4 regions of the Priestia sp. SB1 genome follow, and region 1 is predicted to be linked to each of the others. Evidence: predicted binding sites of a transcription regulator. Region 1 holds the regulator's gene; each other region holds the start of a gene.
What was found. Region 1 encodes Rex, which represses fermentation and respiration genes when NADH is low (regulators of the CRP and FNR family bind a similar motif). Its sites were predicted from a motif close to TTGTGAAATATTTCACAA; they were not measured.

Region 1 (3,496 bases):
TCCCTTTAACACGAGGGTTTATTTATATTATTATGGGGATTTTATTCACCTACTTGGCAATTCAAAATGCCCAGGAAACCGTCTGGAATTTCCCCACAATCTTATTTGCACTCGTAGCCGCATTCGATTTCAGGTTTGCGGTTCGCATCTTTATCTTGCACTACAAAATTAAAAAATTGCAGCAGCAATATAAAAATCAAGATGATTCATCCAAATAAAAAAACCACTGTTTCAGTGGTTTTTTTTACATACTAACATCTTCTCTTTCTTGCTCTGCCCTTGCCTTTAACACTTTGCGATACGAAATGCGGGAAATAATGATGCTGATTTCATACAAAATTAAGAGCGGCACTGTCACCATCATGTGCGAGAGCAATTCCGGTGGTGTAATAAGTGCGGCAATAACTAGCAGTACGAAATAGGCATATTTTCGAATTTGAGATAAAAACATAGGCGTTATAATTCCTAAACGCGTCAAAAACATAACGACGACAGGAAGCTGAAACAACAAGCCAAAAGGCAGTGTGAGCTGCATTAAAAAAGAAAAGTATTCATTAATGCCAATCACTTGGTTTACATTCAGCTCATCAGAAACGCGCGTCATAAAATCAACGACAAATGGAAACAACACAAAATAAGAAAAAGAGACACCGCCGATAAAGAGAAAAATGGAAACAGGAATATATCCAAGCGTTACCTTACGCTCTTTTTCATATAAACCAGGACTAATAAATGCCCAAAGTTGATACAGTGCAACAGGAGCTGCAAGTACACAGCCGATAATAACAGCAAATTGCATATAAATCTTAACTGGATCTGTTAACCGAAATGCATTCATCGTTAAATTCTTTGCCTCATCAGCATGCTGTAAATAGACAATAACCTTATCCGCTATAAAAAAGCCGCCAATTGTGGCAATCACAAAGAAAAATAAAACAATTAAAATGCGTTTTCGCAGCTCTCCTATGTGATCATATATTGACATTTCTTGTTCGGTCATACTATGATCACCCTTTTACTCTTTGTCATCTACTTGACGCTGTTTATCTTTTTCACGATCTTCTGATGCACCGCTAGCGGCATGCTTAAACTCTCTAAGCGTTTGGCCCACTGATCTTCCTAGCTCCGGTAACCGTTTCGGTCCAAAAATAAGCAGTGCTACAATCGCAATAATAATCCAACTGCCTGCTCCAATCCCCATATTCCCACTCTCCTTATTAATTTAGACTTAAGGAAATCGTAACACAGTCCGCCTTATTCAACAGGATAATTTTTCAAAAAGTAGACGAGCGACTGTAATTCTACAGCAAGATCAATATGATGGAGTCGAATCTCATCCGGTACGTTTAAGCGTGCAGGAGTAAAGTTTAAAATTCCTTTAATTCCGCAACTCACTAAACGATCAGTAATTTGCTGAGCAACAGTGGCAGGAACGGTTAAAATCGCTACTGAGATGTCATCACTCATATAATCTTCCAATTGGTCAAGATGATAGACCGGCACGTCGCCTACTTTCGTACCTACTTTATCTTCTATCACATCAAAAGCGCACTCAATTTTGGTGTTATTATTTTTAATAAAATTATAATTTAAAAAGGCCGTTCCTAGATTCCCTACGCCAATCAGTGCTACTTTCGTTACTTCATCTTGGTCTAACGTTTTACGGAAAAATGTAAGTAAATAATTCACATTGTAGCCGTATCCCTTTTTTCCTAATGCACCAAAGTAAGAAAAGTCCCGACGAATAGTAGCAGAATCCACTTTCACTGCCTCACTTAACTCCGCTGACGACACACGCTGTTTACCAGAAGCATGCAAATTTTTCAAAAAACGATAATAAAGCGGCAATCGCTTAGCCGTTGCTTGTGGTATTTTTAATTGTTCAGTGTTCACGTTGTACCCCCTCAGTTCATGTATGTCATTACTAACATTTTCAAGTCATATTGCATTACCTTTCACAAAGCATCAACCGCTTTGAGGTAGCGCTTCCAATTCTCTCTCTTTTCTCTTGTTTTATATATACTCCGCTTCACACCTCGACGGCTTTTGTCTATTCAGCACTCCTTAAAGTCGGTATGTAGAACGAAGCAATTAGCCCTTCAAAGGATCGGTTTGTTAGTCATGACGGATTTTTTCACATCCATCATAGATAAGTTCAGAGATGCACTTATCTCTTATTTTAACATAGTATCCTGTATAAAATGTGCAGGTAAAATCATTTTATTTCATGAATCAAAACATTCGCTTCATCATTTGTCCTTGTCCCTCTACAAATTACAAACGCTTGTAGGAAGAACTTGTAGTTAAAAATATGTTAAAATACACTATGGATATACTACTAGAGGTGAAAAAATGATTATTCTACAATTGAACGGTATTACAAAATACTATGGGGCAGAACCCATTTTATCGAATATAAAGTTAGAAGTACAATCAAAAGACCGCATTGCCCTAGTGGGACGAAACGGTGCTGGTAAATCAACTTTATTAAAAATTATTGCTGAGCAGCTTTCCTATGACAGCGGAGAAATTATTAAACCTAAGGGTGTTTCCATTGATTATATGGGACAAGATACAGTTCTTGAGTCAACACTCTCCATATGGGAAGAAATGATGACTGTCTTTGCTCCATTAAAGAAGATGGAAAAAGAATTACGTACGCTTGAAACGAAGATGGGTGATCCAGACATTTTTAATGATTCAGTTCAATACGAAAAACTAACCAAAGAGTATGATCAGCTTCAAGTAACGTTTAAAGATTTAGGCGGCTATCAATATGAAGCGGATACACGATCTATTCTTCACGGTTTCCGTTTTTCAAACTTTGACTACAGCACCCCTATTTCCTCCTTAAGCGGTGGACAAAAAACGCGCCTGGCTCTTGCAAAACTGCTTTTAACAAAGCCTGATTTGCTTATTCTGGATGAGCCTACCAACCACTTAGATATTGAAACTTTAGCATGGCTGGAACAGTTTCTGCAAGGGTATGAAGGAGCTATTTTAATCGTTTCACATGATCGTTACTTCCTTGATAAAGTCGTAAATCAAGTGTATGAAGTCGTACAAAAAACAACGGTGAAGTACACGGGCAACTACTCTAAATACCTTGTACAAAAAGCAGAGCGATATGAAAAAGAGTTGCGTCAGTACGAAAAGCAGCAAGATGAAGTCGCAAAGCTGAATGATTTTATTCAGCGAAACATCGCCCGCGCATCGACTACAAAACGTGCGCAAAGCAGACGTAAACAGCTCGATCGAATGGAGTTAATAAATCGACCTAACGAAGGCGAAAAATCAGCTAGTTTTTCGTTTGAAATTGAACGTCAAAGCGGAAATGAAGTCTTAAATCTGGAAGATGTGTCTATCGGATATAATGAACACAACTATGTCGTCCAAGAGGCAAATCTTCGCATTAAAAAAGGGGAAAGCCTTGCGTTGGTTGGTCCTAATGGCGTGGGGAAATCAACTTTATTAAAAGGCATTGTGGATAAACTCA
Region 2 (3,496 bases), on a different contig from region 1:
TCCGATTACAAACGACAAATTGAAAAGCATGGCGCCAAAGAAAAATAGCCAAAAGCTTACCGCGTTTAAAAAAGGATAGGCGACATCTCTTGCTCCAATTTGAAGCGGCACAACGATATTAAAGAAAGCAAACATAAGCGGCATTGCCATAAATAGAATCATAATGGTTCCGTGCGTAGTAAAAATTTCGTTGTAATGATTAGAATCTAGAAAATGCCACTGAGGGAATGCTAGTTGCATACGCATCAATAATGCATCTACTCCGCCTCGAAACAGCATTAACAATGAAGAAAGCATATACATGATTCCAATTTTTTTATGATCCACCGTTGTGAGCCACTCACGCCATAGCCACTTCCACTTTTTAAGATACGTAAGAACAAAAATAATACCGGCTAGTGTTAACAATACGGCGACATCGGCTCCGTAAATCATTGGCTCCCCTGTCACAAAAAAATGAGATGAAAAATCTTTTAATTTGTCTAACAACTTAGTTTCCTCCTTCCTGGTGCTCGTGCTGTGTATGTGCTTGTTCATCAGAAGCCACATTCATTGTCTTCATGTCTTCATTTTTCATATGGTGATGCTGACTATAATATTGACCACCGTTTTTAATGACAGTTTCTTGGAACAAACCTTTAGGAATGGTAGAATACGATTTCTCTAAAGAAAGACCTTGTTTTGCAAGACTGTTATAATCAGCTTTTGTTAAAGCTGGTGCTGTTTCTTTTACTTGCCTTACCCACTGATTAAATTCTTTTGTCGATGTAGATTTAACTTTAAAGTTCATATGAGCGAACCCTTCACCCGTAAAATTAGCACCTGAACCAAAATATTCTCCCTTGTGATTAGCTTGCAGCCAAAGCCCCATGGCCATTCCCGGCATTGTATATAATTGTCCTCCCAGCTGGGGTACCCAAAAAGAATTCATAGGTGCATCTGACGTTAGCACGAATTGAACGGGCACATTCTTTGGAATTTCGACATAATTGACTGTCGCAATATCTTGATCCGGATATTGGAATAACCATTTCCAATCAAGAGACGTTACTTCAATCGTTAGCGGCTTTACATCTTTTTTCGGCGGATCTACTAATTCATAAGTCGTCTTGGCCGTAGCGAAACCTAAAATGCCAATAATAATAATAGGGATGCCCCACCAAATAAATTCAAGACGCTTGCTATCGTCCCAATCTGGTCGATACGGAGCCTTGTTTCCAGGCTTATCACGGTAGCGTAAAACGATATACACAAGCAGACCTAAAACAGGAATAACGACAATTGCGCATAAAATTATGGAAAAAATAATTAACTGGTATTCTTTTTGAGCTACCGCCCCCTGCGGATTTAAAATCAAATAACGACTATCACAGCCTGCTAAAAAAATTGTAATGAATACGGAGAGAATGATTAACTTGCCAATATGCATTGATTTTTGCTTTCTCACCTCAGCTCAGGCTCCCTTCCTTTAAATCTCTGTACATAATAATGGTATATAAACGTTCATATTAGAGATGCATCTCAACAGATCAAAAGGCTAAAAACCTCCTAACATATTGAAGTTTGTCATGACATATTGCTTACTTCTAAAAAATTATCATGTTGTATGTTTAAAAGGTGTGATATTTCTCACACTTGAAGCGATTTTTATCTAGTTTAAATGGCTTTACCATAATTTCGTCACATATTTGGTTAAATGTGGTGTGAAATATCTTTCTCCTAGCGCGTAGATTCTGATAAAAGTAAAAAAGCTCTTCCAGTTCTTATTAACTGGAAGAGCTTTTTGGGAGTAATGAAGTATGGAGCTTTATTTCTTACTAGTTTGTTTGCTTTACTTGCTGAAACATCCAATCAATCATTTTCTGATTCCGATACGTTGGAACCCATGAAGCATGGTCATACTTTAATTCTTTAGGATATTCCGTATATAGCGGATGCCCCCCAGATCTTTTGTAAATTCATTGCACCGTTATTTATATTTACGATAAAACACTCCTCATAAAAAAACTATATTTCTATTTTTAAAGAGGCTTATCACTATAGCAATATCCTTTAAAAAAGCTATCCACTTTCTTCATAAAGGTTACATATTAAAAACACCTAAAGATAATTTAGGTGTTTTTGAAAGTTTTATATTCATCTTTCCTCTAAGCAAAAGCTTAATGGTTATATGGCCTTCTTACTCTTTGAAGCCTCTTGTTTTTTTCTCCACATATTTTCCATTTGTTCAAGAGTTCTACCTTTTGTTTCAGGAACAAATTTCCAAACAAATAAAGCAGAAAGTACACTCATTAAACCGTAGAAACCATATGTCAATCCTCCGCTATATTCCATCATCACAGGATACGTAGAGGAAATAAAATAGTTAGCTGCCCATTGAGCAGCTACGGCAATAGCTACAGCACGACCTCTAATTTTATTAGGAAAAATCTCTGAAATGAGCACCCAACAAATTGGCCCCCATGACATCATAAAGGAAGCTGTATAAATAATGATAAATACAAGCGTCCCTATACCAATGATGTTTGAAAAAGCCATGCTTGCTACACCGAACATTCCAATGGCCATTCCGATAGACCCTGTTATTAATAAAGGTTTTCTTCCCAAACGATCAACTGTCAAAATTGCAATTACTGTAAAAATAACATTTACTAATCCCATAATAATGGTTTGCAGCATAGAAGAACCTTTAGCTGCTCCCATGCTTTCAAAAATACGCGGAGCATAATATAGAGCTACATTGATTCCTACAAACTGTTGAAATACAGAAAGCAGTATACCTACAACGATAACTAATTTTCCATATGCCAATAATTTTCCAGACGAAACATTGGTAGAAATTGTTTGTTTAATATCTTCTAAAATTGATTTCGCTTCTGAAGACCCATTAATTTTAGTTAGTATGGCTAAAGCTTTTTGATCTTGATTCTGTATAGCTAAGTAGCGAGGCGTTTCAGGAACTAAAAACAAGAGTGATGCAAAGAGTAAAGCTGGAATAGCTCCTGAAGCAAACATGTATCTCCAACCCACATCATTAATCCATTCTAAGGTTTCCCCATTTGCAATACCCCAATTCACGAAGTAAACGACTAACATTCCAAAAATAATCATAAATTGATTGAATGATACCAATCTGCCGCGAATATCTGCCGGTGCAATTTCTCCTATATAGATGGGACAAATGGCTGATGCTAAGCCAACACCAATCCCACCTATAATGCGGTAGAAGTTAAAAGCTAGTAACAAAGAGAGTGTCGGTTCCCCTTTTGTGAAAAATAAAAACTCAGGATAAGAAGCTCCTAACGCTGAGACTATAAAAAGAATAGCTGCTAGTATAAGTGATTGTTTGCGTCCTAGTTTCGTCGCAAAATAACCAGATACCAATCCTCCAATAATACATCCTATCAAAGCACTTGATACAGTAACACCATGTGCTAAAGATCCTAACCCTAAGCTGTCAATAAGATACACCTTTAATGATTCTTCAGCTCCAGAT
Region 3 (3,496 bases), on a different contig from region 1:
ACGTCCAGCTCCCTCCTGTAAACACACCGCCGTCTGTAGAAAATAAACCCACAGCCAACGTGCCCCATATTCCCGAAGCAGCGTGTACAGGAAAAGCTCCTACAGGATCGTCGATTTGACGTGCTTCGAGCCAGTTTGTAGCTGCCATCATTAATAAGCCGGATACAGCTCCAATAAAAATAGCAGATGGCGTATTTACAAAAGCGCACCCGGCCGTGATGCCGACAAGTCCGGCAAGCGATCCATTTATTACAGAAGGTGCATCTGAACGGTTGTAGCGAAATAAAGTATAAAATAAAGTAGCTGCTCCGCCTGCTGCTGCTGATAACATTGTGACAATAGCAATGTGACCAATTCTAACGTCAGTGGCACTTAGCGTACTTCCTGCATTAAACCCGAACCATCCAAACCATAATAAAAAAGCACCCACTGATGCAAGCGGCAAATTGCTTGGAAGAGAAACAGAACTAATTCCATTTTTCGTGAACTTCCCTTTTCTCGGTCCAATCATTATTGCAGCTGCTAAAGCTGAAAAACCGCCAAGAGCATGAATAACTGCCGAACCGGCAAAATCAAGCATCCCTAACTTACTAATCCATCCGCCTCCCCAAATCCAGTGGCCGGCTATAGGATAAATAAATGTAGTCATTAAAATCGCATATAAAAGATATGCGCGGAAATTAATTCGTTCTGCCACCGCTCCAGAAACGATAGAAATGACCGCAATAACAAACGCACATTGAAACAGCCAAAATGTTTCAAGCCCAATTGGAATGTCAAGGTGCGATAAATTACCTGAGAGCGCAAAACCGCTTTTACCGAAGATTCCGCCTAAATCATCTCCGTACATTAATCCAAACCCAATTAAATAGAAACAAAGCGTTCCTATTGTAATATCAGCGAATACTTTCATAATAATATTGACGCTATTTTTATAGCGGACAAAACCTGCCTCTAGCAAGGCAAAGCCGCCTTCCATTAGCAAAATCATCGCCGCTGTTAACACAACCCACGTCGTATTTATACCTAAACTTAGTTCATTAACACTCATATCCCAACGCCTCCACTGCTTTTTAATCGTTTTATTTCTTGTACAATAGCAGGCGAAAGCGTAATTTCACTTGTTTCTTCATTTTCCGCTTTTATTAATTCAAGAACTTCATGAAGTTCTCGCATTTGTGCTTTAAGGTGATCAATTTTTTTAAAGCGTTCCTTTACGTATACCATATACTCGACCGCTTGATGCTGACTTAAAGGACGCCCGGTAAAAAATTTACGAAACGGTGATAGTGATTGGTACCAAGCTTCTTCAGCACGTTTCTTCTCTTCGTATTTACTAATTTTCGCTTTTATATCCTCTATTTCTTGTGCTTTAGCTTCTTTTAACTTCATTATAAATTCAATTAATTTTAATTGAGGCAATGTAATGACCACATTATGATAAAGTTCATCCACTATAACCATGTTATATCTCCTTACATAAGATGTTATATTTAGATTATATGTAGAACACTATAGTAAGTCAATGTAATTTTTTGAAAACTCTTTAAATAGTAAATGCGCCCTATCTTTTTACTACTTATAGAATATTAAGTTCGTATGTGTTGAAATATGACGTTATTTGTTTTATCGTAGGAAGAGGAATTATGTTAGTTCCCTATTTTAATTTTATTTACCTAGGCAATTATTCGCTTTATTTTTTATAAACTTTTATTAAACAAAGGGTTACGAGGTTCTTCACTTATTTTTTCAACGAAATGAGTTGATTTTATCTCGTATTAAAATTAAAATAGAATTATGTGCAAGATTTCACAACTTCACAATGTAGTTTGAAAGTCTAGCAGATAACTAGGAACTACATATGCAACAGTATCCAGCAAAGGAGGACTTTTCATGTCTCAATCAACTATTCAAAAATCAGCTGCAGAGGAAAATGCTGCTGTACAAACAGAAGCGGCAGTTAACAAAGGTCAAGCGGATGTGTTAGATCAATTGTTAAAGCCTGAAGTACAAGAAGCTCTTACTGTTCTTGTAGATAATTTACCAAAATTATCTGAAATGGTAACGGTGCTTACAAAAACTTACGACGTTGCGCAATCATTATTAACTGACGACGTATTAAAAGAAGATCTACTTGGTGGAGTAAAAGAATTTATCGAGCCGGTAGAAGGAACAGTAAAAGGTCTTGCAGCTACTGCAATCGAAGCAAACGATCGTGCAGAAGCAAATGCTTCTAATTCAATCGGTTTATTCGGTTTATTACGCATGCTTAAAGATCCACAAGCTCAAAAACTATTCCGCTTTGCACAAGCGTATTTAGACATTACAAACGAAAAACAAAAATAATTTTCATTAAAAAGTGTGGACGGAGGATCGACTATGTCAAAACATATTTTAATTTTAGGCGGCGGTTACGGTGGTTTATTAACTGCAATGACAGCTCGCCAACACCTAAGTGCGGATGAAGCAAAAATTACAGTAGTGAACCGTTTTGCTACTCACCAAATCATTACAGAATTACACCGTCTAGCTGTAGGCGGCGTTTCTGAACAAGCGGTAGCTTTACCACTTGATAAATTACTTAAAAACTACAACGTTGATTTAAAAATTGCAACGGTAAAAGAAATCTCACCAGATCAACGTGAAGTATCTCTTGAAGATGGTACAAAATTAAGCTACGACTACCTTGTTACAGCTTTAGGTAGTGAAACTGCTTACTTCGGTATCCCTGGTTTAGAAGAGCACAGCTTCGTTCTTAAATCAGTAAATGATGCAAACCGTTTACGTGCACACGTAGAAGCTTGTATCGCTGAATACAGCAAAACAAAAAATAAAGCTGACGGTACAATCGTAGTTGGCGGTGGCGGATTAACAGGTATCGAACTTGTTGGTGAATACGCTGACTTAATGCCAAGCCTATGTCTAAAACACGGTGTTGATCCGAAAGAAATTTCTCTATACTGTGTAGAAGCAGCTCCTACAGTTCTTCCAGGCTTCCCTGCTGAATTAGTAGAGCGCGCTCAATCAAGCTTAACAAAACGTGGCGTTACATTTGTTACTGGTACACCTGTAACAAAAATGGATGCTACAACTGTTGAACTTAAAGACGGCAGCAAAATTGAAACAAAAACAATGGTATGGACTGGCGGAGTTCAAGGTAACTCTGTAGTTGCTAACTCAGGTATCGAAGTAAATCGCGGTCGTGCACTTGTAAATGAATTCTTACAATCTACATCTCATAAAGATGTATTCCTTGCTGGTGACTCAGCGGTTGTAATGGGTCCAGAAGGTCGCCCTTACCCACCTACTGCTCAATTAGCTTGGCAAATGGGTGAAGTTGTAGGCGTGAACTTAGCAGTAGCTATTCGCGGCGGAGCAATGGAATCATTCGTTCCTGTCTTCTCTGGTACACTAGGAAGTCTTGGACGCAAAGATGCAATTGGTACAATCGGCGGAAACAAAACGCAATTAAAAGGTTTACCAGCATCACTTATGA
Region 4 (3,496 bases), on a different contig from region 1:
AAAGCAATTCAAGATGATGTAGATATTATTAATTTATCATTAGGAAATGATGTGAATGGCCCTGATTTACCAACAAGCTTAGCGTTAGATCGAGCTGTTGAAAAAGGAATTGTAACGGTTACATCTAGCGGCAATTCAGGTCCAGGTTTATGGACGGTGGGCTCTCCGGGTACAGCGGGAAAAGCTATTTCCGTTGGCGCTTCTGTTTCTCCGACAACAGTTCAATTTCTAACAATTGGATTTAACAAAGAAAAAATTATGATGGCGCCAGTAGAAGGGTCTCGTCCATGGACGTTTAATCAAACGCTGCGTGTAATAAATGAAGAAGATTCCAAAGAGCAAAAGCATGCGTCGGGTAACGTCATTTTGCTAAAAGCAGAAGGAAATGCGGTTCAAAAAAAGATTAAACAAGCTGAACAGGCGGGAGCAAAAGCGGTTATTTTATATAGCCCGACAGAAAAAAGCATAGTCAGTAAACTAAAAGAGTCAGTAAATATTCCCGTGATATGGGTAAGTAAAAAAAGCGGTGACACCATTACCCAACACATTCAGTCTCAACAACCGTACTTACGCACTGGCCAGCAAGTGGTGCAAGACTTGCTCACATCTTTCAGTTCAAGAGGGCCTGTAACGACTACTTGGGGAATCAAACCAGACGTCGTCGCACCAGGTTACTTCATTAATAGTACAGTTCCTGGAGGATATGAACGCATGCATGGCACAAGTATGGCTGCGCCCCATGTAGCTGGAGCGTGTGCGCTGATTTTACAAGCTCACCCGAACTGGTCTCCTGAACAAGTCAAAGCTTCATTGATGAACACCAGTAAAGTAATGCAGCAGCTAAACGGTCAAACGTATCGCGTATATGAACAAGGAGCGGGAAGAATTCAAATAGCAAAAGCCGTCACAGCAGAATCTTTGTTTTATCCATCTTCTTTATCTTTTGGTATTTTTACGCGTCCATCAAAGAAAGTTTTATCTTTTAAAATTGATAACCAGTCTGATAAAGCAAAAACGTATCGCTTAAACGTTCCAAAAAGGGATGAAGGAGTGAACTGGGATGTTCCATTACCCGTCACGGTGCCACCCCGTCAGACAAAAGAGATAGCTGTCACTTTATCGGTGCAGCCCCGTTTTAAAAATAAAGGTATATATGACGGATATTTGGAAATAAATGATTCACGTGAAACATTTTCGCTTCCCTATATGTACATGATTAGCATTCCAGATTATCCTCGTGTCATGGGATTGCAAGTAGCAGCGGAAAAAGAGAAAAATACGTATAGCTATGAACTGTTTTTGCCTGAAGGAGCAGATCAGTTAGGCGTCGCTCTTTTTGATAAGCAGTCTTTACAGTTTGTATCGTATTTAGATGTTGACGTGGATGTAGAAAGAGGCATGAGAAAACGAAAAATAACGATTGATGAATCGCTTGTACCAGGAGTGTACCAAATATTTGCATTTGTGAAAAAGCATAGACAAGAGCAGGTTGTACACAGTACAATAACGATTGAATGAACCTCTTTAAATGTTTTCATTTGAAGAGGTTTTATGTGTGGCAGAAATGTGAACAATAAGAAGAGATTGTGAAGTTTTTAGCTTAAACACATTGACATTAAATATACGCTATTGTATGCTTACAGGGAATATAAATGATAAGGTTTTCAACCTGTGAAAACCGTTGATATTTCTGCGTATTTTATTAGCTGTTTTTACCTTTTTTAGCAATTTTTTTTGCCTTTCTATCATATATTGAGCTATGAAAACGATAGAGAATTCGGAAAAAAGAAAATTTTGCAAAAGGGGTATGAGCTTATGAAAGATCGCAACCGTCATCCTTTGCAAGCGATGGCATTAGTGTCAATCATTCTATCACAGTTAGCAGGTTCAGTCTTAATTGGCTTATTCTCTGGAAGATGGGCTGATCAATGGCTTGACACCGAACCACTATTTTTGATTTTAGGCCTTCTTTCAGGGCTAGCAGCAGGTGTTTTTATGATGCTGCGGACAGTCCACCATTTTTTTTCAGGAGATTAATAATTCATGCAGGATTTGCAGCACGTTTTTCCAAGACTTCGTTCATACATATTGTATTTGTTAGCATTATACGTTCTCGGCTGGGGATTTACAAGTTATAAGGCTGTTTTTGCAGGTTTAATTTTAGGAACCGCCCTGAGTTTGTATAATTTGTGGAACTTAGTAAGAAAGTTTGAGCAGTTTGGACAGGCGTTGGATGAGGGGAAAAAGCCCCGTTCAATTGGGACTGTTGTAAGATTTGCAACAGCTGCTCTCGCAGTTGTGATTACCATCTCTTATCCAAAAACCTTTCATATTATTAGTGTAGTTGTGGGATTAATGACGTATTATGTTGTCATTATCATAGATTTAGTTGTTCAAAATATGCGTAGAAGATAGAAAGAGAGGTGAACACAGTTGGGTCATGAATCACCAACTATAGAGTTTCTAGGCCTTACTTTTAGTCAAAGTAACTTGCTTATGGTTACCGTAGCTTCTGTTATTGTATTCTTAATTGCAGTTTTATGTACTCGTACTCTTGCTATGAAGCCAAGCGGTGCACAAAACTTTATTGAATGGGTCTTAGATTTTGTCAAAGGACTCGTTAATAGCAATATGGATTGGAAAACAGGTGGCCGCTTTTTGACGCTAGGTGTAACTTTACTTATGTACATTTTTGTGTCAAATATGTTGGGTCTTCCATTCGCCATCGTGATTGACCATAACTTATGGTGGAAATCGCCAACCGCTGATCCAGCAATTACGCTGACGTTAGCCGTTATGGTAGTTGTACTATCACATTATTATGGTATTAAAATGCGAGGTTTCTCTGCATACACGAAAGATTACTTCAAGCCAATGGCATTTTTATTCCCGCTTAAGATTATCGAGGAGTTTGCCAATACGTTAACGCTTGGCCTTCGTCTTTACGGTAATATTTATGCTGGGGAAATTTTGTTAAGCTTGCTAGCTGGTTTAGCAACAACAGGCTTCCTAGGTACAATTGGAGCTGCTATCCCAATGCTTTTATGGCAAGGATTCAGTATTTTTGTAGGCGCAATTCAGGCCTTCATTTTCACAATGTTAACGATGGTTTATTTATCTCACAAAGTGAGTAGCGACCATTAATTTATAAAGCTTTGTTCAAGTAATACCCAATTTGGACAAAACAAAACTTAGTTAAACAAAATCATATATATTAAGGGAGGACTTTATAAAATGGGTTTAATAGCATCTGCAATTGCGATTGGTTTAGCGGCACTAGGTGCTGGTATTGGTAACGGTCTTATCGTTTCTAAGACGATTGAAGGCACAGCTCGCCAACCAGAAGCACGTGGTACATTAACTTCAATGATGTTCGTTGGGGTTGCCTTAGTTGAGGCGCTTCCAATTATCGCCGTAGTTATTGCATTCATGGTACAAGGTAAATAATAATGTGTTACATGTGGCGAAGATCATTCAAAAGAACCTTCGCCATTAC

Region 2: a site for Rex is predicted at 1,618-1,635, ahead of WKH56_RS28230 (cytochrome c oxidase subunit II). Genes of this name have one in related genera too.
Region 3: a site for Rex is predicted at 1,798-1,815, ahead of WKH56_RS15325 (DUF1641 domain-containing protein). Genes of this name have one in related genera too.
Region 4: a site for Rex is predicted at 1,585-1,602, ahead of WKH56_RS25440 (AtpZ/AtpI family protein). Genes of this name have one in related genera too.

The regions. Positions count from the first base shown of each region.
Region 1 covers NZ_JBBJSS010000022.1:3,985-7,480, reverse strand. The annotation lists gene WKH56_RS34475 (YdiK family protein) at 1-218, shown strand, start outside; gene tatC (twin-arginine translocase subunit TatC) at 245-1,000, opposite strand; gene tatA (twin-arginine translocase TatA/TatE family subunit) at 1,016-1,201, opposite strand; gene WKH56_RS34460 (redox-sensing transcriptional repressor Rex) at 1,255-1,893, opposite strand; gene WKH56_RS34455 (ABC-F family ATP-binding cassette domain-containing protein) at 2,353-3,496, shown strand, end outside.
Region 2 covers NZ_JBBJSS010000009.1:84,734-88,229, reverse strand. The annotation lists gene qoxB (cytochrome aa3 quinol oxidase subunit I) at 1-489, opposite strand, end outside; gene WKH56_RS28230 (cytochrome c oxidase subunit II) at 491-1,429, opposite strand; gene xylE (D-xylose transporter XylE) at 2,167-3,496, opposite strand, start outside.
Region 3 covers NZ_JBBJSS010000004.1:47,054-50,549, reverse strand. The annotation lists gene WKH56_RS15335 (ammonium transporter) at 1-1,051, opposite strand, end outside; gene WKH56_RS15330 (hypothetical protein) at 1,048-1,464, opposite strand; gene WKH56_RS15325 (DUF1641 domain-containing protein) at 1,894-2,346, shown strand; gene WKH56_RS15320 (NAD(P)/FAD-dependent oxidoreductase) at 2,380-3,496, shown strand, end outside.
Region 4 covers NZ_JBBJSS010000007.1:223,465-226,960, reverse strand. The annotation lists gene WKH56_RS25445 (S8 family serine peptidase) at 1-1,518, shown strand, start outside; gene WKH56_RS25440 (AtpZ/AtpI family protein) at 1,816-2,037, shown strand; gene WKH56_RS25435 (ATP synthase subunit I) at 2,044-2,415, shown strand; gene atpB (F0F1 ATP synthase subunit A) at 2,434-3,144, shown strand; gene atpE (F0F1 ATP synthase subunit C) at 3,235-3,447, shown strand.